Regions from separate parts of the Alteromonas sp. G5_S2_22_S1 genome, predicted to be linked through region 1. Evidence: riboswitches for the same ligand, from Rfam matches in the RefSeq annotation. Region 1 holds a riboswitch; the other holds the start of a gene.
The links. A riboswitch is a leader RNA that binds a small molecule or an ion and turns the genes downstream of it on or off. The one in region 1 is predicted to bind thiamine pyrophosphate.
Positions count from the first base shown of each region.

Region 1 (5,010 bases):
AAGTTAGCGGCATTATCGCTACAAGCGAAGCAATGGCACTGCAGCTTATAGAACAATTTGGCAACGCGCTTTTAGCTTATCCATGGCTAACAGTAAGCAGCCGCATTGCTAAAACCCTCACCAATAAAGGTATTGAAGAGGTTGCCGTTTGTCAGCGAGCCACCGATCAGGCACTCATCGCCTGGGTAAAGGAAAACTGGGAGTATTGAATGGCCAACAATAATGAAAATAGCCCACACAAAGAGGAACTCGTGAAAGTGGATGCTGAAAAAGAAGTAATAGAGTCTTCTGCCACGCAGAGTGAATCTTCAAAGTCTGGCGCTAAACAAAAAAAATCATCGGGTAACGGTCTACTTTGGTTTGTTGTAATTATCCTGTTTTTACTTGTGCTCGGTATGGCAGGCGCAGGTTATTGGTATTACATGCAGCAGCAATCGGCAAGCCAAGAAACGGTTACTGCACAGCAAAATAACGCATCTCAGTTAAACGCGATTGAGCGCGAGCGCGCAGACATTTTGGCATCAATTGAAAATGTCACGCGAACAAACCAAGCGCTAGAAAGTACAGTTGCGGAACTTAAGTCACAAAACGAACAGCTAGCGCTTCAAGCAGAATCAACCCTGCAGCAGCTTAACAACATGGAAGGCCGACGCCCAGCTGATTGGCTAATTGCTGAAGCTGACTACCTTGTGCGTATGGCAGGAAGAAAGCTATGGCTAGAAAACGACGTTCGCACGGCAATTCTATTGTTAGTTAACGCTGACAAACGCCTAAAGTCACTGGCTGACCCATCGGTGTTGCCGGTTCGCGCTACCCTTGCCGAAGATATTCAAACACTACAGCAGTTAAACCCTGTATCTCAAAGTTCGGTGGCGCTGGCGCTTACCGGCATGATTGCACAAATTGATAAGCTTCCTCTGGATACCTTTGAAAAACCAGAAGATGGCAATGCACAAGACACGACATTGTCGGAATCGGCTGACGATTGGCAAGAAAACCTTGCGAAGGTGTGGCGTTCATTGGTTGACGATTTTCTTACCGTAAAAAGCATTGAAGGCCCAGTAGAGCCAGTGCTTTCGCTAGAAGCGCAGTTCCTAGCAAAAGAGCAGCTTAGATTACAGCTTATGCATGCGCAAACAGCTGCCCTTCAGGGTGATGAAGGCCTGTACAGTCAGTCGCTGCAATACGCGCAAACCCTACTTACTGAAAAGTTTGATACCGAAAAAAGCCAAGTTACCGGTTTTATGGATGCGCTACAAAACTTAAGTGCTACCGATATTGCACGCCCTATTCCAACCGAGCTTGCGTCTCAAAAGCCGCTGGAGCGTTTACTTGATAGCCGTGTGAAACAGGTATTTGGACAAGGAGCTAGCGCACTATGAAATGGTTAGCTATTGCCCTTGCGGTATTAGCCGCATTCGTTGTTGCGTTAATTGTCGGCCCCATGCTACTTGGCGATAAAGGCTACGTACTAATTTCATTAGGTAGTACCGCCATTGAGATGACGGTGATCAGTTTTTGTATTCTGGTTATTGGTGCCGTTATTGCGTGGTACGTACTATCTCGCTTTGCACTGTGGGCGCTAAGCCTAATTACCGGCTCTCACAAGTGGTTTGGGACCCTTGGCGAACGCAAACGCAAACGTGCATTTTACGACGGTCTTCACGCTATGGCCGCAGGCGACTTTGAGAGTGCTCAAAAGTCTTTGGGTAAAACCACCAACGGTGATTTTGAAGGTGTAAATTACTTAGCATCTGCGCAAATTGCCTTTGCCAATAACGACTTGTCTAAAGCCCGGTACTTCCTGGTTCAAGCCACCGACTTTCCTAATGCTAAAGTCGCCGCTACGGTGATGCATGCGCGCATTGACGTGGCTGAAGAGAAATACGACGCGGCACTGGAAAAGCTTGACGAACTAGACGAAAAAGAGCGCGAGAACAAGCAAGTTGTGCAGTTAAAAGCGCAAATTCTTGCCAAGCTTGGCAAATGGCAAGTGCTTCAGGAAAACTTACCTACGTGGCGCAAAGCGCTGCCTAAAGCCGACTACACCGCCTGGAGCCAGCGAATTGCAAAAGGTAAATTTGCTGAAATTGCCAGTAAACAAGGCGCTGTCGAGCTGAAATCCTACTGGGATACACTGCCACGCAAACTGCGTCATGACGATGCCTATCGCGCCGCCTACGTTCAGCAGCTGCTTGACCAAGGTATGCATGCCGACGCACAGCAACACCTTGTAGAGTGGCAAAAGCGCGGGCCTAATAGCGCGTTATTCCCGCTGTTTACACAGCTGAATTTACCTAATGCTTCCCCCTCGCTTCGCTTACTAGAAAGTTGGATTAAGCAAGATGAAGAAAACGTGGCCCTTTACTCAACCCTAGGCCAAGTTGCGTTTAATTCGGGTGACGATGTATTGGCTGAGAAAGCCTTGCTTAAAGCCACTAAAATGAAGTCGCGCAAAGAAGACTTACTGCTTCTTTCAGCGATAAGTGAGCGCCAGCAAGATACAGCCACGGCCCTTCAGCTTTATAAAGAAGGCCAGCAGCTAGCGGGCTAAGTGAAATTTCATTTAGCCTAGCTGGTAGTACTTGTATTGTTCGTAAAATTGGCGATATAGTAAAAAGGAATTTTGAATTCGCACTTTAATTTACAACCTGCATAGGTGGTTATAAAGTGCGAATAGAAACAAATTACTTGTCGGAGTGCTTCACTGGTAACCCAGTAAGCTGAGACCGCGAAAGTGGGATCCGTAGAACCTGATCAGGCTAATACCTGCGAAGGGAACAAGAAAATACAATGTGCACAGTGCTTTTAATAAGCGTAACGCTGTGGTTTGAATGTGTAAGTAACAACGAGTGATGTAAATGGTAAGTGATTAGCGCAGCACAAGGCGCAAACATTTACTTCTTATCTGCGATAAGTTTTCACCACTCATTGTTAATTACCTTCTAGCTATAATCGCGGTTAAAACCACTCAACCTCACACACTGTATTCTCCTTCACTCCTGACAAGCATTTTTAAACCTAAACGTAAAAGGCCAAAATGCTATGTCGAACAGACGCGAACAGCGCCAACAAGCGCAACAATTCATTAATGAACTAGCGGGCGAAGCCTACCCCAACTCAACACGCCATTACGAAAGTGGAAGTAGAGACGATATCCGTGTGGCCATGCGCCTTATTCACCAGCACGACAGCTTGGTAGGCGGCACAGAAGACAGCCCTATCTTAGAACCCAACCCACCCATTCCGGTTTACGACACATCAGGCCCTTACGGCGACCCAAAGGAAAATATTGACGTGCACAAAGGTTTATCGCCTTTGCGTAAAACCTGGATTGAAGAGCGCAGCGATACCCTTGAGCTTGATGGCGTTTCATCAAGCTTTGCCAAAGAACGTGAAAACGACATTTTTACCGAAGACTTTCGCTTTATACGCAGTCGCAAACCGCTAAAAGCAAAAGCAGGCAAAAACGTTACACAGCTGCATTACGCCAGACAGGGCGTTATTACCCCTGAAATGGAATACATTGCCATACGCGAAAACATGGGCCGCCAAGCCATTAAAGACGCCGAGCTAACTCAGCAGCACAAAGGCGAGCACTTTGGCGCCAATTTACCCGAGACGATAACCCCTGAATTTGTGCGACAAGAAGTGGCCGCAGGGCGCGCAATTATTCCGTGTAACATTAACCACCCCGAACTAGAGCCAATGATTATTGGCCGTAACTTCTTAGTGAAAATTAACGCCAACATTGGTAATTCTGCAGTAACGTCATCAATTGAAGAAGAGGTAGAAAAGCTGGTGTGGTCTACGCGCTGGGGCGCCGACACCATCATGGATTTATCCACCGGCAGGAATATTCACGAAACCCGCGAGTGGCTGCTGCGAAATAGCCCAGTCCCCCTTGGTACCGTACCTATTTACCAAGCGCTGGAAAAAGTGAATGGCGTAGCCGAAGACTTAACGTGGGAGATGTTTAAAGACACGCTTATCGAACAAGCCGAGCAAGGGGTAGATTACTTCACTATTCACGCAGGCGTACTGCTTGAATATGTACACCTTACCGCAAAACGGGTAACCGGCATTGTATCTCGTGGCGGGTCGATTATGGCGAAGTGGTGTTTAAGTCGTCACCAGCAAAGCTTTTTGTACGAGCACTTCCACGATATTTGCGAAATTTGCGCGAAATACGATGTAGCGCTGTCGCTAGGTGATGGCTTGCGCCCGGGCAGCGTAGCAGACGCTAACGACGATGCGCAGTTTTCTGAACTACGTACCCTTGGTGAGCTAACTAAAATTGCCTGGGAATACGATGTTCAGGTAATGATTGAAGGCCCAGGGCATGTGCCAATGCACATGATTAAAGAGAACATGGAAGAGCAGCTTAAGCACTGTCATGAAGCACCGTTTTATACCCTGGGGCCACTAACCACAGATATTGCACCGGGCTACGATCATTTCACATCCGGCATTGGTGCCGCCATGATTGGCTGGTATGGCTGCGCCATGCTTTGCTATGTAACCCCTAAAGAGCACCTTGGTTTACCTAACAAGGAAGACGTTAAACAAGGCTTAATTACCTACAAAATTGCTGCTCACGCCGCTGATTTAGCTAAAGGCCACCCGGGCGCGCAAATTCACGACAACGCCATGTCGAAAGCGCGCTTTGAGTTTAGATGGGAAGATCAGTTCAATTTAGCGTTAGACCCACATACCGCGCGTGCGTATCACGATGAAACCCTTCCGCAAGCCTCTGGCAAAGTCGCACACTTTTGCTCTATGTGCGGGCCTAAATTCTGCAGCATGAAAATATCTCAGGAAGTACGGGATGTCGCTAAGCAGGCGGAAAACCTAGCTCCCGCCCAAGCCGCAGAAAAAGAAAAGGAAAAAGGCATGAAGGACATGGCGAACGCATTTAATAAATCGGGCGCCGAGCTTTATCATACCGCCGACAGTAAGGTTGAATTGCCATGACAGAGAACGCCTTGCAGCAGCCTGCGGTTAAACAGC
Region 1 is NZ_JBQKUJ010000004.1:114,385-119,394, reverse strand. Features, by position in the region: gene ACTRWF_RS06530 (uroporphyrinogen-III synthase) at 1-209, shown strand, start outside; gene ACTRWF_RS06525 (uroporphyrinogen-III C-methyltransferase) at 210-1,382, shown strand; gene ACTRWF_RS06520 (heme biosynthesis HemY N-terminal domain-containing protein) at 1,379-2,554, shown strand; TPP riboswitch at 2,686-2,797, shown strand; gene thiC (phosphomethylpyrimidine synthase ThiC) at 3,046-4,974, shown strand; gene thiE (thiamine phosphate synthase) at 4,971-5,010, shown strand, end outside.

Region 2 (5,010 bases), on a different contig from region 1:
TAAATTAATACTCGCATCTAATAGTAGGTACTCACTATTGAATTGCGAACCTGCCACCAAAGATAAGCCCCACGCCATTAAAAGCATACTAGGTACTATTAGTAAATGTATCCATAAAGGCCAATGACGAACGGGCTTAACCCTCCCCTCTTCAGTGCCTTTAGACCACTGATAGTAGCCATAACCTGCCATGATCATATAAAAGAAATTAAGCGCTGACTGAAAAGGTAAGGTAACTTGCCAAAATAACCAGGTATAAATAGCGGTGCTGACAAAAGCACACAGCCAGCACCAGCTATTCTGTTTAGCAGCCAATAGCACATAGGCTATAGCGAGCACTACCGCTACCCACTCCAATAAAGAGGTAGCGGCAATTTGTGAGGTAAACTCAGAAAGAAAATGAGTCATCAAGACGACTTTCTGGCTTGCATAGCATCAAAGTTGAGAAACTTAGCCACAAAAATAGCTTGCCCTACTTCTTCATGGGTTCTTTGCATTTCCTCGCCTAATATCTTCATAACGACCCCGTAGTCACCTGTTACCTGAGTGCTGGTTGAACTTGTCGACACCGAAATATCGCGGTAGTTATTTAGCCTATCGATAAAATCTTGGATGGGCGGAATGTATTCGTTTACCAGAGGGTACAACGAGAGTTCAACCATAACTTGCATAACTGCTTCCTTTTATTTTAAAACGTGTACTTTACGGTAACACCAAATTGACGACCGTTACCTAGCTGATAGTACGGCTCGTCAAACGCATACTCATCGCGAGGGTCGTTACTGAAGCCACCGAATCCTCGGGTGTAATACTCTCTATCAAAGGCATTTTGAACCCACAACGTCGTCTGCCAATTTTCGTGTAATACAACAATTTCAGAATTCACTAATGTGGTGCTTGGCGCAGTTACATCATGTCCGTCTGAGAAGCGGTATTCACTTTTGTAGTCTATGTCTACACGCCAAAGCACCGTTTTAGTAAGTACGTACTCACTATAAAGGTTTGCAGTCCATTTAGGAGACTGCGCTTGCCTTTGCTCTGTTACTTGCGTGCCGTCGGCAAGAGTATAACCTTCAAATGTCGCGCTCAAATACCCCACGCTTGCATCGACCTGCCATGCATCGGTAGCAAACCAGCTAAGCTCTATCTCAGCACCTTTATTTGTTCCTAAATCTGCATTATCGATAATATCAACGAACCCTGCCGTACCGTCATCGCGAGTAATAACGTCAAAATCACTTACCTGTGTGTCTTTCCTATCCATGTAGAAAAGCGCTGCTCTTGCGATAAGTTCTGGCGTCATCAAAGGGCCTTTAAACCCTATTTCATAGTTCCAGTTATATTCCTCATCGAAAAAGCGCTGTTCGTCATTCACACGGCTGTCGGGGTTAAAGCCAGCGCCTTTATAACCGCGAGAAATACTGCCGTAATAGAAGTGCTCGCCCTGTGTATACTGAAGCGCCACTTTCCCACCGACCATGGTAGTATCGAAAGCGCGTGTAAGCAGGTTATTGTCAGCGTAGTCAAAATCGTAGTTTTCTAGCCTTAGTCCCGCAACTAACACTAAATTATTGTTGATACGGCTTTCAGTATTAGCGTAAATTGCCGTCGTTGTTGGCGTGTATTCACTGGCGAAGTCGTTATCGAGGTAGGTGTATTGTCGAAGCAGTTGCTCTTCGGTGTTTTTGTAAAAAACACCTATAGTCCAGTCGGTTATGCCATCGAACAATGCGGCGCTCTCGTTAGACACAAAACGAATTTCTCCTGTTTGTGTATCTACATCGCGATAATACGCATCGAATGAGGTATAACCCCAAGGGTGAAAGCCAGTGAATGTCCAGTCTTCGTCGTAGCCATAAGCGATATTATGCGAGGCGTGAGTAGCAATGAGAATTAGATCGCCTGCCGCCGTTTCTGTTGTCGAACGCGCGCTTACCGCATGGGTTTGATGCTCATCAAAGCCAGGCTCGTCAGATAAGGTTCTATTATCATTATCTAGTGAAAAAGCATCATACCCATTGTCGATATCATACCATCGATAAGTCAGCGCAAGTGTTGTACGCTCATCAACATGCCCTTCTACAGCAAAACGCAATGCGGTTTCATCAATATTGTTGGTGTCACGTCGACCAAGAAATGTGTTTTCAACAAAACCATCACTGCTATTGTGAACCAGCGCCACGCGATAACCCCAGTCACCACCTATGTCGTTCCCTGTAGCGCCTTCAATTCGGTAGGTATCTTTATTGCCCACTCGCGCCTCGACATAATCAGGGGCGTCGCTACCAACGTCATTGCTTGAGAGCTTCACCGCACCGGCTAAAGCGCCTGTACCGTAAAGGGTAGCTTGCGGGCCGCGATACACTTCAAGTTGCTTAGTATCAAAAATTAAGCCTGCAGCAGCTAGACCAGAAAAATCGAACTCATCAACGATAAAGCTAACCGATGGGTTAATAGGCTCGGCAAACTGACTACGCTCGCCAATACCTCGAATTTGAACGAATCGCCCACGAGAAGCACCAGCAGCAAAGTTCACGTTAGGAATACTGTTTAGCACGCTATCAATATGAGTAGGCTGTCTGCTACTAAGTCGCTCCTGATTTAAAATAGTGGCACTCGCACTTAGCTGGTCTAGTGTAGTTTGACGAAAGTCCCCGGTTACCACAATGCGCTCGATATCAGTATTAGAGGCAGTTGTATCGGCATTAGCGCTTTGCTGCTGGCCATACGCGGCAACAGAAGTAGCAATGAGTGTAAGTGTGAAAAGTGTTTTATACATGGGATCTCTTATTCTTACTTAAGAAAAAAGATCCGGGTCTAACGGCAGGTTATTAGGCTATGTTGTGAACCATTCCTACGCCGGTATTATCCGGATCAGGTTTAAGGGTTCCCACTAAAGTGGATCTCAGACCGAAAACGGACACCCCTTGGTATAGCGTTGAGCCCTTATTAATAAAGCCTCAACTTCTGCGACGGAGTCTACCAGTTCGATAGACATCGTCAAGCAGATAACACGTTAAGCTAACTTCATATTTTTTATATGATATATAGCGAAGGACGCTGCGTTTTATTCAGCGTCTATGTTCATATTTAAACGACGAACTTCGTCATCAGTTTGCGCTTTTAAACCTTCCAGCGTTTTACCGTGTGCTGTTGGCTGACGTGTGTCTGGGTCAACTTTTACGAAAACGATATCGTCTGCAAAACAGATGGTTTTCTTTGTAGCTTTATTGCGTACTAAACAGCTAACAGTAATAGACGTGCGGCCCACCGCTTTGGTTTCTAAGCCAAACTCTACGATATCACCTTGCATGGCTGGTGACTCGAAGCTAATTTCGCCGATATGCTTGGTAACCAAACAATTAGTTTCCAACTGACAAATTGCCCAAATTGCGGCTTCTTCGTCAATCCATTCTAACGCGCGGCCACCGAACAGAGAATTGGCATAATTAAGGTCATTTGGCATCACTAAACGCCGAGAAAGAAAGCGCATTCGAATTCCTCATAATAAATCGCTACTATAGCGCTAGATTATACCGAAAAAACTGTTTCATGGCGCTATCTCAATTATGTGAGTGGGTTTTAGCCCCCTTCTTTACCGAACATCAAAACTCAACGTTGCGGTTGCATCGCAGGTTATTGGTGATTTCTGGCCGCGACGAATTTTGTCACAACGCACTAACCACAGTGACTAATGCTATCGATAAATCTAATACCGTTAAATACAACCTCTTTACCGGCGAAATGTTAAAGGGAAAGAAACGCAAGCAAGTATTAGGTAGTGAGTGGGATATCGCATTTTTAGACTGTAGAGACTTTTTCAGACCTGGCGATGTCATGGCTTTAGCAGGCACGGTAAAACAGCATGGGTGTTTAATTCTTATCTGCCCCCCGTTTACAACGTGGCCTGAAAACGCTGCCGTTTCGTTTATTTCTGAAGGCTATAGCCTGAAACGCAGCCTTTATCTTGCGCGCTTTATAGACCGCCTTCAAGGCAATCCATCCATTGCTTTTTACCGTGAAAGCGCGACGTCCTTGCCAGACATAGCCCGCTATGAAGTAAATAAACTTGATGCTGCAAATGTTTATCGTGGCACTTTGTTTAAGTCTTATGAGCAAGAGCACGCATTTAACAAGCTAAGCCAAGGGTTCTACCATAACCAACTTAATGCGCTTATCACCGCGCCAAGAGGTAGGGGAAAGTCGTCTCTTTTGGGGTTATTTATACAAAAGCTGATAAGAGAAGGCCATCGCGTACTGTTAACCAGTGAACGTCAGGAAAACGTCAAAAATGTTTTTGATATTCAAAATCCAAGCGAAGATACTAAAGATAACCACACTAAGGGCATAGAGCAGATACAACCCACTACATTACCATTTAAAGGAAAAGAAATAATAACCAATGGTACTGTAAAGTGGGTAGCGCCAGATAGCGACCTGCTGTGTAATACTGATAAGCAAGATTACGATGTAGTAATTGTAGATGAAGCTGCATCATTGCCACTGCCACTAGTGCATAAGATCATCAAACATAATAAGCAGTGGATATTAAGCACTACCCTTTTAGGTTATGAAGGTTCGGGCAGCGGCTTTATACACAAGCTTCTACCTAACTTGCCACCTTCGGCTATACACCTTACTTTGACAGCCCCTTTAAGATGGTATCAGCACGACCCACTTGAAACCTTTCTTAACGAAACATGTTTGTTCGAAAGCGATAGCTCAGCGCTGATAGACGACAAGCACATCGAAAAAAGCGCAACTGACATCATCGAGCATAGCGCATTTAATTTATCTACCTTTGAAAATGTTAGCGAACAGACGCTACAACAAATTATGTCTTTACTCGCGCTAGCCCATTATCAAACAACACCTGATGATTTCATGCGTTTAATGGATAGCCCAGATGTTCTAATAGCTTCGCTTTCGCTAGATAACATAATAATAGCTGCCTCTATTATCAATATCGAAGGAGGTAAGCGTCTTGAAGAAACCGCAGAGGCTATAGCT
Region 2 is NZ_JBQKUJ010000003.1:241,839-246,848, forward strand. Features, by position in the region: gene pnuC (nicotinamide riboside transporter PnuC) at 1-408, opposite strand, end outside; gene ACTRWF_RS05410 (hypothetical protein) at 408-671, opposite strand; gene ACTRWF_RS05415 (TonB-dependent receptor domain-containing protein) at 689-2,779, opposite strand; TPP riboswitch at 2,835-2,938, opposite strand; gene ACTRWF_RS05420 (acyl-CoA thioesterase) at 3,068-3,493, opposite strand; gene ACTRWF_RS05425 (GNAT family N-acetyltransferase) at 3,553-5,010, shown strand, end outside.
Region 2: another riboswitch for thiamine pyrophosphate. It lies ahead of ACTRWF_RS05415 (TonB-dependent receptor domain-containing protein); the one in region 1 lies ahead of thiC (phosphomethylpyrimidine synthase ThiC).